DNA from 2 places in the Pseudoalteromonas thalassia genome. Region 1 is predicted to be linked to the other one. Evidence: predicted binding sites of a transcription regulator. Region 1 holds the regulator's gene; the other holds the start of a gene.

Region 1 (7,792 bases):
TCACCTGCAATTGTCATCGCGACTAGTAAGTCATAGCCCACTTGCCCCTGATAAATTTGATTATCAAGTAACCAGTACTGCTGTTTATTTACCTCGCCAGAGATCTTGACTTGCAAGCCCGTTTTATTCAGCTCTCTAGGTAAATTTTGCAGCTCTTGCCAGCTCAAAACTCCTTGCTCTTTCGAAACGGCTAACTGGCTTAGTTGCTGCTGTTTTTGCTCGCCTCGCTGGTATTGCCAAACGCTTAGTCGTAAACAAATAAGCACTGCAAGTATCACAACGCAAATTGCGATAATTGAGCTAAGCTTTTGTTTACGCCATAAAATTAACTGCATTTGGAATACCTAATATGATTAAAATCATTATTGTTTTGTTATTACTTTATATTCTGTTCAACCTATTTAGAGCGCTGTTTGTGATGATGTCAGCAAAAGAGCACTCGAAACCCATGTCGCATTACTTAGGTCGTCGGGTGCTGTTTTCAGGTATTGTGCTGCTCCTCATTATTGCCGCAATGAAATTGGGCTTTATTCACACCAACCCATCTCCGCTTCACAAAGCTACAGCACGTACACAAATACAAATAAACACAACCACACCACATCTACAAAGTGCCAATACCAAGCTGCCGCTTGAAATGCAAAATGCTTTTCGCTCGTAAAGTGGCCTTTAAAAATTCTTAGCAGTACGACAAATAAAATAATGGTCCCAAGCGTTACATGCATGCCATGAAAACCCGTCAATAAAAAGAAGGTATTTCCATAGACGCCAGCATCCAGTGTTAAACCTAAATCTTGGTAAGCATGCATATATTCATACACTTGCAAACCCAGAAAGATTGCGCCTAATAGCACGGTAAGTGATAAAAATGCTTTTAAAGCACCCCGCTTATTGTTTTCCATTGCAACGTGAGCAAAGTGGATAGTGACTGATGAGGTGAGTAGGATGAGCGTATTAATAAGAGGTAGACCTTGCCACCCCATTGCTTGAGTTGTATCACCTGCAGGCGTAGTTAACAGCGGCCATACTGCTTCAAACGTTGGCCAGAGTACCTCATTGGTCATGGCATTATTTCCAGCACCACCAAGCCAAGGTACTGAAATCATACGGGCATAAAACAGAGCACCAAAAAATGCCATAAAAAACATAACTTCAGAAAAAATAAACCAGCTCATTCCTTGTCTAAATGAACGATCCATTTGCGCTGAATATAAACCACTGTGTGATTCTTCGATGACGTTTTTAAACCAGCTAAACAGCATGTAACATAGTATCGCAATGCCTAAATACAACACATATTGACCACTGCTAGCTTCTGCGCTTACTTGCATCACTGTCAGGCCTGCCCCGACAGCAATTAAGAACATTGCAATCGCACCAACTATTGGCCATGGGCTCTGGGCCGGAACATAATATTTTTCGTAATTTTGACTCATTTTGTTTGCTCCCAATTAGCAATTAGCTTGGCGGCTTAATCGTTTTTAGCCACAACTTGCCCGCTAATATCAAACACGGTATAGGACAATGTCAGCTCTTCTACATCGTCGGGTAATTCCGTATCAACATAAAACAACAAGGTAAACTCAACTTCTTCGCCCGCTTTAAGTGGTTGTTGATCAAAACAAAAACACGCGATTTTATGTAAGTATTTTGCTGCTTTTCCCGGTGATACAGACGGAATAGCCTGCATCACTTTGTCGTTATTACTGGTGTTTTTTGCTGTAAACTTTACTTCTCGCATCGCTCCTGGTTGAACAACCACACTGTACTGAGCTGATTGCACATCAAAAGGCGCACCACTTTGCGCATGCGTTGTAAAACTCACATCAACTTGACGGTCTATGCTTACCGTTTCACTCTCTTTTGCTTGTTCGAGTGATGGCTTACCATTTAAACCTGTGACATCACAAAACACATCGTAAAGTGGCACCAATGCAAAGGCGAATGCAAACATACCTAAGCATGCTAACAACAGCTTTTTGAGCAAAGGTGCATGGTTCATTATTTGATCTCCGGCGGTGTTTCAAAGGTGTGATACGGTGCGGGCGAATCAACTTCCCACTCTAAACCTTCTGCACCGTCCCATACCTTAGCAGGTGCTTTTTCGCCGCCTCGTGCGCATTTAAAAACAACAAGCACGAACAGTAGCTGTGATAAACCGAAGGCAAAACCACCAATACTGATAATGGCGTTAAAGTCAGCAAATTGAAGGGCGTAATCAGGAATACGGCGCGGCATACCCGCAAGGCCAACAAAGTGCATAGGGAAGAACAACACGTTGACACTGATCAGTGATAGCCAGAAATGCCATTTCGCAAGTGTTTCGTTGTACATGTTGCCAGTCCATTTAGGTAGCCAGTAGTAGGCTCCTGCCATAATTGAGAACACAGCCCCTGTCACTAATACATAATGGAAATGCGCAACCACAAAGTAAGTATCGTGATACTGGAAATCTGCCGGTGTAATCGCCAGCATCAAGCCAGAGAACCCACCTAAGGTGAACAGCACAATAAAGGCAATGGCAAACATCATCGGAATTTCAAAGCTAATTGAGCCTCGCCACATGGTTGCAACCCAGTTAAACACTTTAACCCCAGTTGGTACCGAAATGAGCATGGTTGCATACATGAAAAACAGCTCACCGGCTACAGGCATCCCTGTGGTGAACATGTGGTGTGCCCATACAATAAAGCTCAAAAGTGCAATCGACGAGGTCGCATACACCATAGAAGCGTAGCCAAATAACTTCTTGCGTGAGAAGGTCGGCACGATGGTTGAAATAATACCAAATGCCGGCAAAATCATGATGTACACTTCAGGGTGACCGAAAAACCAAAAGATGTGCTGGAACATCACAGGGTCACCGCCCCCCGCCGCATCAAAAAAGCTGGTTGCAAAGTATTTATCGGTCAACACCATAGTGACCGCCCCTGCTAAAACAGGCATCACAGCAATCAACAAAAATGCCGTAATAAGCCAAGTCCACACAAACAGTGGTAACTTCATCCATGTCATGCCGGGCGCTCGCATATTAACGATAGTCACAATAACGTTAATCGCTCCCATGATTGAACTAATACCCATGATATGTACAGCAAACACAAACAAGGCTGTATTATCGTTACTATAGGTCGTTGAAAGTGGCGCATAAAAAGTCCAACCAAATGCAGGACCACCACCTGGCATAAGTAACGATGCCAACAAGATTAAAAACGCGAATGGTAAAATCCAAAAACTCCAGTTATTCATCCGTGGTAGCGCCATATCGGGTGCACCGATCATCATAGGCACCATCCAGTTAGCAAGCCCTGTAAATGCCGGCATTACCGCACCAAATACCATTATCAAACCATGCACTGTGGTCATTTGGTTAAAAAAGTGTGGATCGACTAGTTGTAAACCAGGTTGAAACAATTCAGCGCGGATCACCATTGCCATCGCGCCACCAATTAAAAACATAGTGAGCGAAAATATCAGGTATAAACTGCCAATATCTTTATGATTGGTGGTGTAAAGCCAACGTTTGAAACCTTTTGCAGGATGATGGTCATGATGCGCATGCTCAGTGGCTTGTTCATTAATAACGTTGCTCATTCTTTCGCCTCCGTTGCTGCATCGATAGCTGCTTGAATTTGACTTGGTTGAATCACATCGCCTGTGTCGTTACCCCATGCATTTCGCTTATATGTGATAACCGCAGCAAGTTGCTTAATTGAAAGCTGTTTATCAAATGCTTGCATCGCTGTACCCGGCTTACCATGTAATACGATGTCGATGTGGTCTTTTACATCTCCAAGCACAATTGGACTCCCCTTAAGAGCAGGAAACACTCCCGGCAAGCCCATTCCTGTAGGCTGATGACAAGCCGCACAACTTGCCATATAAACTTGCTCCCCAAGAACCATTAATTCTTCTTTCGGTAATGTTTGATCTAATAAAGCCGCATCAGCTGCTGCAGCATTGGCCTTTTCTTGCTTAGCTTCTGCTAGCCAGTTAGCAAATTCGTCTTCAGGCAACGCTTGCACAACAACAGGCATGAAACCATGATCTTTACCACACAACTCAGCACACTGACCCCGGTAGATGCCTGGCTCATTTATGCGTGTCCATGCCTCATTGATAAAGCCCGGGTTCGCATCTTTTTTAACCGCAAAGTCAGGCACCCACCATGAGTGAATAACATCATCTGAGGTCATTAGAAAACGAACTTTTTTATTGATAGGAAGTACTAAAGGCTTATCAACCTCAAGTAAGTAATGTTCTGTTTTGTCAGCTTGGTTATCTATTTGATCTTTTGGAGTAGATAGAATTGAGTAATAAGCAATTTCCTCGCCCATGTACTCGTAATGCCATTTCCACTGTGAGCCCGTTACTTTAATTGTAATATCGGCTTTAGAAGCATCTTCCATCGCTATCAGTGTTTTTGTAGCTGGAATTGCCATGGCGATTAAGATCACAAATGGTATGGCAGTCCAAAGAATTTCAACCTTGGTACTTTCGTGGAATTGTGCAGGCTTGGCTCCTTTCGACTTTCGATGGTGGATCAAAGCCCAAAACATCACCGCAAAAACGATGATGCCTATCACACAACAGATAATAAATATCGTCATGTGTAATTCATAAACACTATTACTTATATCAGTCACCCCTTTACGCATATTAAATTGGCTATTTGCCAATGCTAACTGCACAGGTGCGAGTAATATAAGCCACAAGGCATAACGCAGTTTACCCATGTGACGGCTCCTTTTAATGCTATTGCAAGACGCAAAGCGAAAAGGCGATACAACAAGGTGCCCATTCGTTTTTTTTATTGTTCAGAGCGACTACGTATCATTTTGACCCAGCGATGATACCAACCCTATGTTTAACACCTAGCACATTTGAGTGTATTTTTATTAATCAGGTGTTAATACACTGTATTAACCAATTAGTTAAAAAATGAGCAATAAGCAAGTTTTAGTAGTAATAAATGTTTATTTTGGTGCAAAAATAACAACTATAATCAGCGCGTTATTTTAAAATGAGAGGCAAAGTGAGAGTAAAAAAAGAGTGAAAAACTGCGCCATGTAAGGCTTTATACAAAGAGTAAGGGTTTACAAATCAATGCTAAATAATAAAAAACAAGCAACGCACCAAATTACAGCAATTTGGTGCACTATTTTAGAAACAGTTACATCCAGTCGGCATTGCGAATAACACCCACCGCTAACCCTTCAATATTGAAAGATTCATGCTCAAGATCAACTTCAATTGGCGAAAACTCTTCGTTTTCAGCATGTAAAAATACTTTACGCCCAGCTTTTTCAAGACGCTTAACAGTTACATCTTCATCAACACGAGCAACAACAACCTGACCATTTTCAGCAACTTGCGTTCTATGTACTGCGAGTAAATCACCATCCATGATGCCAATGTCTTTCATACTCATACCATTTACACGCAGTAAAAAGTCAGCCGCAGGTTTAAATAGTGAAGGATCAACCTGACAATGACTTTCAACATGTTCTTGCGCCAAAATGGGCTCACCCGCTGCAACTCGTCCAATTAAAGGTAAACCTAATTGCTCAGGTTCGTCTTCTTCAATTAATTGAATACCACGACTCGCCCCAGGCTTCATTTTGATCATGCCTTTTTTTGCCAGTGCTTTTAGATGCTCTTCGGCAGCATTGGCACTTTTAAAACCCAATGTTTGAGCTATTTCAGCACGCGTAGGTGGCATGCCTGTATCTTTAATAAAGACTTTAATTAGTTCTAAAATTTGCGATTGGCGTTTTGTTAATGGGCGCATACAACTGGTTTTCCATACAGTACATTTAACTGTGAGTATATACAGTTATCTGAAAATCGCAAATTTAAATTAACGCCATCATATTGCTACAAAACTAACATTGAACCAGGTATAAAGATGCCATAAGGTATTATTTTTAATTTGCACGCAAGGAAATACAATGAGTATTTGGCATCAACCAATCACACTAGAGCTTTGTAAAAGTTTAGAGCAAGGGATCACCGGGCAAGGTACTTTAATGAAAACCATGGGCATTGAGGTGAATGAAATTGGTGATGATTATTTAGTGGCGACTATGCCTGCCATTCCTGAGCATCATAACCCTATGGGCATGGTACATGGCGGAGCGAACGTTGTGTTAGCCGAGACAGTGGCAAGCTATGCGGCTAACTTTGTGGTTGATTTCAATAAATTTTATGCTGTTGGCCAAGAAATTAATGCCAACCATATGAAAGCATCTCGTAAGGGTGTATTAACGGCTACAGCAAAGCCTCTTCATTTAGGTAAGCGCACTTCAGTGTGGGATATTAAAATTACCAATGCCGCAGGAGAGCTTTGCTGCGTATCAAGAATGACCGCAGCTGTTGTAGAGCGCTAAGCTCAGGCTATTTTTCGACTGGATAAATCGTAATTTCAACCCCTGCGCCAATCGCTGAAATACGCAACAAAGTATCAGCATGCAGGGCTTGATTAAAACATTTTGGTGAAACGCCTGATTCAAAGCCAATATCAAATGTACGTTTAGAGCACGATAACCACTGCTTAAGAGCATTTCGTGAACACGATTCAATTAATTCACACAACTGATTAATCGCTTTGTCTGGTGTACTGATATCAGCAGCAGCCTCAATACGCGCTAGTTGACGGTATTCATCTTGGTCGTAATGTAAAACCATGGCATTTTTCTTTAAATCAGCAACAAGTGCACTAATATCGTGCTTTGATTCAAGCTCCAGATCCACATTTAAAAATTGAATTTCCGACATACTCTCGTTTTTACCCTCTATTGATATCGACTGAAACTTTAACTCAGTTTTGTATATATACCAAATCTAGAATACAGTTAATGCGACATTATGCCGCATTGGCAATACAGTTAAACAGCCTAAAATAGCTCCCATACAACAATAATAACGGAGTAATGATGAATAAACGCATGTTCAAATATGCTCGCAAAGGGCATAAATGGCTTGGCTATCTGCTAGCCATTCAACTACTTCTATGGCTATCGGGAGGCTTAGTAATGAGTTCACTCCCCCTCGAAAAAGTCCATGGTAAACATTTAGCAAAACGCAGTTTAGATAATCCATTTATGATGGCTGATTACACAGCATCAGTTGATCGGATAACCGCCCAATTTCAACAAATAAAAGCGATTAACTATAGTCACTTTTTAAATGCACCAACCATTGAAGTTACTACTGAGCAAAGCACTGTCAGCTTTAATGGTCATACTGGAGCTCCCATGGCAAAACCCAGTGAGGCTGAAATTATCGCGAACGCCAAAGCACACTTACTGATTGATGCCAATGTTTTGCAAGTACAGCAATTAAAACAAGGCCCCCGCGAAGCTGCACATAAACAAAACATATGGCAAGTTCGTTTCGATGATTGGCTTGCGACAACCATATATTTAGACAGCCAAAACGGTAAAGTCATCACTGTGCGCAGCACCCTGTGGCGTATTTTCGACTTTTTCTGGATGCTGCATATTATGGATTACGACGAGCGAGAAAACTTTAATAACCCACTGCTTATCAGCTTCTCAGCCACCAGCGTGCTGTTTTGTATTACCGGAATTATTTTGTTACTGCAAAACGTTCGTATAAAGCGTAAAAAACCAGCTACACGTGTTGGTCTATCAAAATAGGGTTGCCATCTGGGTCGGTGATAATAAAGCTCGCTTCACCGGCCTTTTGTATTGCTAAACCTTGCTGCTGAAAATGCAGAGCTAATTGCTCAAAAGTAGCAAACTCAGCCAACGTTTTAGCATTTTGATCC
Region 2 (7,792 bases), on a different contig from region 1:
GAGCTTTTAATAAGGCAACGAGACCTTGTGCGGCAGGCGAGTTCTTCTCTACATAGCTGACTGGACTCAACCCATTTTTAGTGGCCCATTCTTTTTCGAGAGCGATGCCGTAGCCCCCATATGTGACATATTTTGAATGAAGTTCTTTATCAGGATATTCACTAAAAGACACCATTGGGTGTGCGGCTCTAGAAATTACCTTGCCAGTTTTATCGCCGAAATACTCACCGCAATACATTACTTTGAATGAAGAGGAGGCCAATATAGATTGAAGGTACTCAAATTTCCTAGTGAAATGAATTATCACGCTAGCTCCATCATTAGCATTAGAGTTGATAAATGAGGTCTACTAAAGAGAAAAGGAGTAAATATAAGAGCGTTGCTTATTGGGTATAGAACACTAAATTAAACATAGAACCTATTACAGTTTTTCATGCAACTATTACTGGTTCATTAATGCTCAAGGTTATCAAAATGACCTTGAGCATTTCTTATTTATTTAATTCCAGAATGCCCAAAGCCGCCTTCACCACGTTCACTCTCGGTAAATTCACTAACTACTTCAAATTGTGCTTGAATAACAGGTAAGAAAACTAGTTGAGCAATTCGGTCACCAGACTCTATCTGAAAAGTAGTTTCACCTCTATTCCAAACAGAAATAAACAATTGTCCCTGATAGTCAGAATCGATCAAACCAACTAAGTTACCAAGCACAATACCGTGCTTATGCCCTAGACCTGAGCGTGGTAAAATCGTTGCAGCCAAGTTTTTATCTTGCATATGGATAGCTATTCCTGTTGGAATCAGCTCTGTTTGACCTGGCACAATTGTAATTGTTTCATCAATACACGCTCTCAAATCTACACCCGCTGAACCATCGGTCACATATGCTGGTAATGGTATTTCATTACCAATTTTAGGGTCTAAAATTTTTACTTCTACACTTTTCATTAGTATCTCGTTTATTCTGAATTTAATCACTATAATCTAGTGAACATGATAGTTTGATTTAGGCTGTGAAGCACCAAAAAATGAGTGGGTAAAAAATGAGTGATAAGAGCTAATAAGTAGCTCTACATATCAACAAAATCAGGATAAAAATAAAAAACACTCATTTTTTAGCAAAAAATTAATTGACTAAAAGTGGTCAAGCATTTCAGCACACTCAACCCAAATTGCACGATACCATTCAAAACCTTGGCTAAACCATTGCTCATGAACTTTGGTATTCATCGCATTTTGCATCTCGAGCATAACAACGAGTTTTTGTAAATTAGCAGACATTCTTTATCCCAACTTGCATTTTTTATTTGCCTATATACTACAGTTAAATTTGAGTTTGATGTAGGTAAAGATGAAATAAATCCCGCAACAATCAGGTCATCTTTGCAGTTGAAAAAAATAACCGAGGAAGCCCATGTTTAAATCTCTACTCATTAGCGCGTTGTTTGTACTATCAAGCCAAGTTATCGCTGCAACTGCGACCAATATTGCAGAATCTGCTGAGCGAGTCAGTCCATTATTACCAGGATTAACGGTGCCAAATATTGAATTAAAAGACCAATACGGCAAAACAGTGTCTTTAACTGAACGCTTTAAAGAAAAAACCACGGTGCTCATTGTTTATCGTGGCGGTTGGTGCCCATATTGTTCAAAGCAATTGGCTAGCGTACAAAAAATTGAGAAAGAATTAGCAGATTTAAACGCGCAATTAATTGCCGTTTCGCCAGACAGCCCTGAAAAACTCGCTGAAACAAAAATTACAGCTCCTAGCTATCAATTGCTTTCTGACGACAGCCTCACTTTGGCGCAAACGTTAGGTCTAGCGTTTTATTTAGATGACAAAACAGCAAAGATTTACCGTAATAAGCTTGGGGTTAACTTTGTCTCGTTAGAGGGTGAGGCGAAGGTCGCGCTACCAGTACCCGCAGTATTCGTGATAGACACGAATGGGTTAGTTCATTTTCAATACGCTAACCCAAATTACAAAGTACGCTTAACAGAAGATTTATTACTAGCCGCTGTTAAATCAGTGAGTGAGCAATAAATTGGCAACCGATAAGCAGAACATGTTTCTGCTTATCGGCCTTGTGTAAACTCTTGCCAAGATTCAATTAAATCAACAAAGTCTTCAAAGCCGCAGCCACTGCAGAGGCCTTCTTCTTCAAGCATTAAATCATCATCTTGATAGGCAACTAGGTCTTCGTTGTCTTGATGTAATGCATGTGCTTCGAATAACGCTTCATCTTTACTTAAGATCAAATCAATTTCTTGACCTTGTAAAGTTAATGGCTCATTGCTGCTCTTAACCGCAGAGATCAACGCTTGCACCATCGCGATTTTTTCTTTACCGACTTCTTCGTTTAGCCAACGGCCTATGACGGCATGTTCAGAGGAAATTTTAATGCGTAAACCGCTAATTGGGTCGCGGATAAATTGATATTCCATGAAGGGTACTCGTAATACGTTATGTGCTAATTATACCGTTTGCAGCTAGACGTGGCGAGTTTTGCAAGATTAAAACAACACGAGCGCCCATGCGGGCGCTCGTATTTATGCTATTTAAAATAGCTAGAGTCGCGATTTGAAGCGTGCAGCATCAATAATCGCCCATAGGTATACGATTGGCAGTAAAATAAAACCTACTGCAACATATATTAGTGCACCACTAATCACCCATGCTAAAAAGAATGCAATGGCCGCCATTAAACGACCTTGTACCAATTGCCCTAAACCAGGAAAAAAGATATTACATATTGCTGCGATTACATTACCGCCAGAACCTTGCTCTGCCATACTAACCTCTGTAGTTTTTAATGATTATACTTTTTATAAACACACTTTATGCCAACTTATTATGACTTACAAATCAAAGTGTTAAAAAGTAGCGTTATTTTTATTTTAGTTCTTTTTGCTAAAAATCGGTCAAATTCACAATTTTTATATCGTAATTTTAATGACTTGCCAAAATAGCTGTTTATAAAAACAGTATTTTATTTAGCCTTGCATAAACACCTGTTATACTCCACCCATTATAGATTGAAAAGGCGTAACGATGGACGTTTCTGAATTACTCGATGGCTTAAATGATAAACAACGGGATGCAGTCGCAGCCCCATTGCAAAACATGCTAGTACTTGCAGGTGCGGGTTCTGGTAAAACTCGAGTACTTGTTCATCGCATCGCATGGCTCATGCAAGTTGAGCAAGCTTCTGCATACAGCATCTTTGCGGTAACCTTCACTAACAAAGCCGCGAAAGAAATGCGCACCCGTGTAGAAGAAACCTTAAAAGCACCGGTTGGCGGTATGTGGATTGGCACTTTCCATGGCTTATCTCACCGCATTTTACGCGCCCATCACCGTGAAGCGAACTTGCCTGAAAGCTTTCAAATCTTAGATTCTGACGATCAACAACGTATGATCAAACGCTTGCTTAAAGCGATGAACATCGATGATAAAAAGTGGCCAGCAAAACAATTTGGTTGGTATATCAGCGCGAAAAAAGATGAAGGTCTACGTCCTAAAGACATTCAAGCCTATGATATTAATGAGCAGATGATGCTGAAAGTCTACGCTGCATATCAAGAGGCTTGTGACCGCGCAGGTTTGGTCGACTTTGCCGAAATTCTGCTACGCTGCTACGAAGTACTTAAGAACCACCCAACACTTTTACGTCACTATCAACAGCGTTTTGCTCACATGCTAGTAGACGAGTTCCAAGATACTAATACAATCCAATACGCTTGGTTAAAACTACTCGCGGGTAATACGAACAGTATTATGATTGTGGGTGATGATGACCAAAGTATCTATGGCTGGCGTGGCGCAAAAATTGAAAATATCAAACGCTTTTTAACTGACTTCGAAGCCGAAACCATTCGCCTTGAACAAAATTACCGCTCAACGGCAACCATCTTGAAAGCCTCAAATGCGCTGATCAAAAACAATGCAGAACGCATGGGTAAAAGCCTTTGGACAGACGGCAATGATGGTGAGCCTATTTCTGTTTACGCTGCGTTTAATGAATTAGACGAAGCGCGCTTTGTCAGCAGCAAACTGCGTAGCTGGCTAAATGCAGGTAATGCATTACAAGATGCCGCGATTTTATACCGTAACAACGCGCAATCTCGTGTACTCGAGGAAGCGATGCTACAAGAAGGTTTAAAATACCGTATTTACGGCGGTATGCGCTTCTTCGAACGCCAAGAGATCAAAGATGCACTTTCGTATTTACGTTTAGTGGGTAACCGTCAAGATGATGCCGCTTTCGAGCGCGTTATTAACACCCCAGCCCGTGGCATAGGTGATAAAACACTAAGCCATATTCGTGATTGCGCGCGCAATGAATCATTGCCACTTTGGTATGCCGCAAAAGCTATTATCGAGCAGCAGCATTTATCTGGCCGTGCAGCGAGTGCCGTCACTAAATTCTTAGAGCTTGTTGAGCATATCGAAGATAAGATCAGCGATCTCACTTTAGAAGAACAAGCGAAATACGCCATTCAAACCTCTGGGTTAATGGCAATGTATCAAGCTGAAAAAGGTGAAAAAGGCCGTGCCCGGGTAGAAAACTTAGAAGAGCTTATTAGTGCTTGTGGTCAATATGAACTCCCTGAAGATGAAGAGTTCAGCTCGCCACTACAGGGCTTTTTGGCATATACCTCTCTAGAATCTGGCGAAGGTCAAGCTGACGAGCACGAAGACGCGGTACAAATGATGACCCTGCACTCAGCAAAAGGCCTAGAGTTCCCGTTGGTATTTATGGTTGGTGTTGAAGAAGGCATGTTCCCATCTCAACAAAGTAATGAAGAGTCTGGCCGTTTAGAAGAAGAGCGCCGTTTATGTTATGTCGGTATGACTCGCGCCATGGAAAAACTATACATTAGCCACGCAGAAAGTCGTCGTTTATACGGCCAAGAAAAATACCACAGCCCATCACGCTTTTTACGTGAAATGCCTGAAGATTGCATCGAAGAAATTCGTATTAAAACACAGGTTTCAAGACCGCCTGCAGCAGGTCGTTTTAGTCCATCAGTAACACATGCCGCATTTGAAGATAGCGGCTTTAACTTGGGGCAACGCGTATTACACGCTAAGTTCGGTGCAGGAACCGTACTCAATTACGAAGGTAGCGGCGCACAGTCACGTATTCAAGTGAACTTTGATGACCTAGGCAGTAAATGGCTTGTAACACAGTATGCAAGACTTCAAGCCTTATAATGAGTATTTAACAGCACTGTGCAACGAGCTGGTGATTGCAAAGCATCGCCAGCTTGTCATAGTGCAAGGAAGCGAAGCTTGGTGCTATCAGTTTGCAAACCAATTAGCGCTTAAAAATAGCTATGTTTTCAGTAGCAGCTCATTATTAGCAAATAGTGAGTTTCCAAAACATGCTCACCAAATTCTTGGTCAAGAGTTTCAATACGCAATTTTTGATGGTTTTAGCGGCTTATATGCCGATAAACTAGCCGCACTTGCAGGCACCGTAAAAGCAGGAGGTGTACTGATACTATTGCTGCCTGATGACAGTAATTGGCAAGATCCTGCACTCACAAGTATTACCTCCTATGGCCAAGTGATTCAACACAGCTTTTTTAATCAGCGTTTATTCGCCAAGCTAAAGTTGCAGCCACATTATTTTACTGAGCACTCGCTCCCTGCTTACCAATCAGTATCACCAGCAACTGCTGAGATAAATTTTCAGCAACAACAAACATGTGTTGAGCAAATTATTAAAACCGCGACAGGACGCGCTAATCGTCCTTTTGTGATCAGTGCCGACCGAGGTCGTGGTAAGTCAGCGGCTTTAGGACTTGCAGCAGCCAATCTTCAAGATAAAAAAATCCTTATTTGTGCAACCCAAGCCAAAGCTGTACAAACAAGCTTTAAACATTTAGCTGCTGAGCTTGGTGTTAGCAAAGAGCAAAACTGTAAGCAATTAGCTAACCTTAGCTATATTGCGCCAGATATACTGCTAAATGAAAAACCTGATTGCGATCTGCTGTTTGTCGACGAAGCAGCAGCGATTCCAGTTCCACTATTATTGCAGATCCTGAAAAGTTACCCACGAATTGTATTTGCTAGCACTATGGTTGGTTATGAAGGAAATGGACGAGGTTACACGTTACGCTTTTTACATTACTTGCGCAGTCAATTTAAATCGCTAAAGACTATTACTCTGGATGAGCCAATTCGTTTTGCTAAACATGATCCACTAGAAAATAGCCTACGCGAACTATTACTTCTCGATGCAAAGTACCAACACACAAGTAAAGAACAATCTCTCAATTTTGCACAAGTAAGCAAACAACAACTTGTTGATAACGAGCAACTGCTAGGCCAGATAATAGCCTTACTTGCTTTGGCACATTATCAAACCAGTGTTAATGATTTACGCCAATTGCTTGATGCGCCTGAATTACAATTGTTTATTTGCACTCAAGCAGATGAGCTCAAAGGCGTCTGCTTGGTTGCTCTCGAAGGTGGACTGACTAAAGATATAGCAGACCATGTTAAAACCGGTCAGCGTCGTCCGCATGGCCATTTGATGGCACAAACACTTACTCAACTAAGCAAAGACTCACACTTTCTGACAGAGGTCTCTGCTCGGGTTGTAAGAATAGCGATAGCACCCGAATGCCATCAGCAAGGAATTGGCTCAGCCTTATTAAAATACTGCGAAAGACAGTTAGATAATTGTAGCTATTTTGGGGCAAGTTTTGGTGCTAATGCATCGCTTGTTAGATTCTGGCAGCACAATGGCTTTCATGTCGTAAAACTCGGTTTTAGTCATGATAAGGCAACAGCTGAGCACCCTGCTTTAGTGATAAAATCGCTTTGCAAACAAAATAGTTCATTGGTACAGCAACTCATTAATGAGTTTAAGTTAGACATATCAGTGCAATTGTTAGGGCACTTTAAAAGCTTACCTTGTCAGTTAGTTGATCAATTAGTATCGCATTTGCCAAGCTCTGCTTGCCCTACTGCATTATCCACTAGAGCAGAGCGGATCATCAGTGATGATTTCAATCTTTTCAATATACAACCTTTACTGTGGCAACTAATATGGCACACACCAGTTAGTCTAAAATTATTAGATGAAAATACAAAATTCATCCTTATTAGACTAGTATTACAGCAGACATCTGTGAATAGCTTTATTTATGAAGCTAATTTTGCTGGCCGTAAAGAACTCGATTCACAGTTTATAACCGCAGTAAAAGGTTGGTATGCTCACTATAAATCACTTAAGACTAAAAGTACTCAATGCCCTTTTAATAACCCTGGTGTTGATACCAACAACTAGTTTAGCGCAACATACGCAACCCCCTATAAAGTTAGGCATGTCTACCGCATTAACAGGACCTGCCAAACAAATCGGTGAGCAACTTGCGCTAGGCAGTAAAATTTACTTCGATAAAGTTAACAAAACCCAAGGGATCAATGGCCAGAATATAGATCTTATACTCGCTGACGATGGATATGAGCCAAAAAACACCGTTGTAAATACAAGACAGTTTTTGTACACCGAAAAAATTCACGCGATTTTCGGCTCGATGGGAACACCCACCGCTCACGCCATAAAACCATTACTAGATAGGCACCGCATTCCCTTTCTAATGCCGTTTACAGGCGCTGATTTTCTGCATAATAGCTCAATGCCCAATGTGTTTAACTTACGAGCTAGCTATCAAGATGAAGCTATTGAGCAGATAAACTATTTGATAAAAGAACGTAACCATCAAAAGATCGGCTTAATCATTCAAGCTGATGAATTTGGCTACATGGTTG

Evidence for each region. Region 1 encodes LexA, which represses DNA repair genes until DNA is damaged. Its sites were predicted from a motif close to TACTGTATNNNNATACAGTA; they were not measured.
Region 2: uvrD (DNA helicase II) is a predicted target of LexA. The motif match lies at 2,972-2,991, and genes of this name have one in related genera.

What each region holds. Positions count from the first base shown of each region.
Region 1 is NZ_JBMMUE010000014.1:32,355-40,146, reverse strand. Features, by position in the region: gene AAEU31_RS15705 (SURF1 family protein) at 1-335, opposite strand, end outside; gene AAEU31_RS15700 (DUF2909 domain-containing protein) at 350-661, shown strand; gene AAEU31_RS15695 (cytochrome c oxidase subunit 3) at 561-1,436, opposite strand; gene AAEU31_RS15690 (cytochrome c oxidase assembly protein) at 1,472-2,002, opposite strand; gene ctaD (cytochrome c oxidase subunit I) at 2,002-3,594, opposite strand; gene coxB (cytochrome c oxidase subunit II) at 3,591-4,736, opposite strand; gene lexA (transcriptional repressor LexA) at 5,174-5,791, opposite strand; gene AAEU31_RS15670 (PaaI family thioesterase) at 5,952-6,389, shown strand; gene AAEU31_RS15665 (hypothetical protein) at 6,397-6,777, opposite strand; gene AAEU31_RS15660 (hypothetical protein) at 6,936-7,661, shown strand; gene AAEU31_RS15655 (VOC family protein) at 7,636-7,792, opposite strand, start outside.
Region 2 is NZ_JBMMUE010000009.1:183,214-191,005, forward strand. Features, by position in the region: gene AAEU31_RS12605 (abortive infection system antitoxin AbiGi family protein) at 1-307, opposite strand, end outside; gene dut (dUTP diphosphatase) at 496-951, opposite strand; partial or broken gene AAEU31_RS12615 (dUTP diphosphatase) at 1,144-1,284, opposite strand; gene AAEU31_RS12620 (peroxiredoxin-like family protein) at 1,418-2,047, shown strand; gene AAEU31_RS12625 (YacL family protein) at 2,080-2,448, opposite strand; gene AAEU31_RS12630 (hypothetical protein) at 2,572-2,796, opposite strand; gene uvrD (DNA helicase II) at 3,056-5,221, shown strand; gene AAEU31_RS12640 (GNAT family N-acetyltransferase) at 5,199-7,307, shown strand; gene AAEU31_RS12645 (ABC transporter substrate-binding protein) at 7,231-7,792, shown strand, end outside.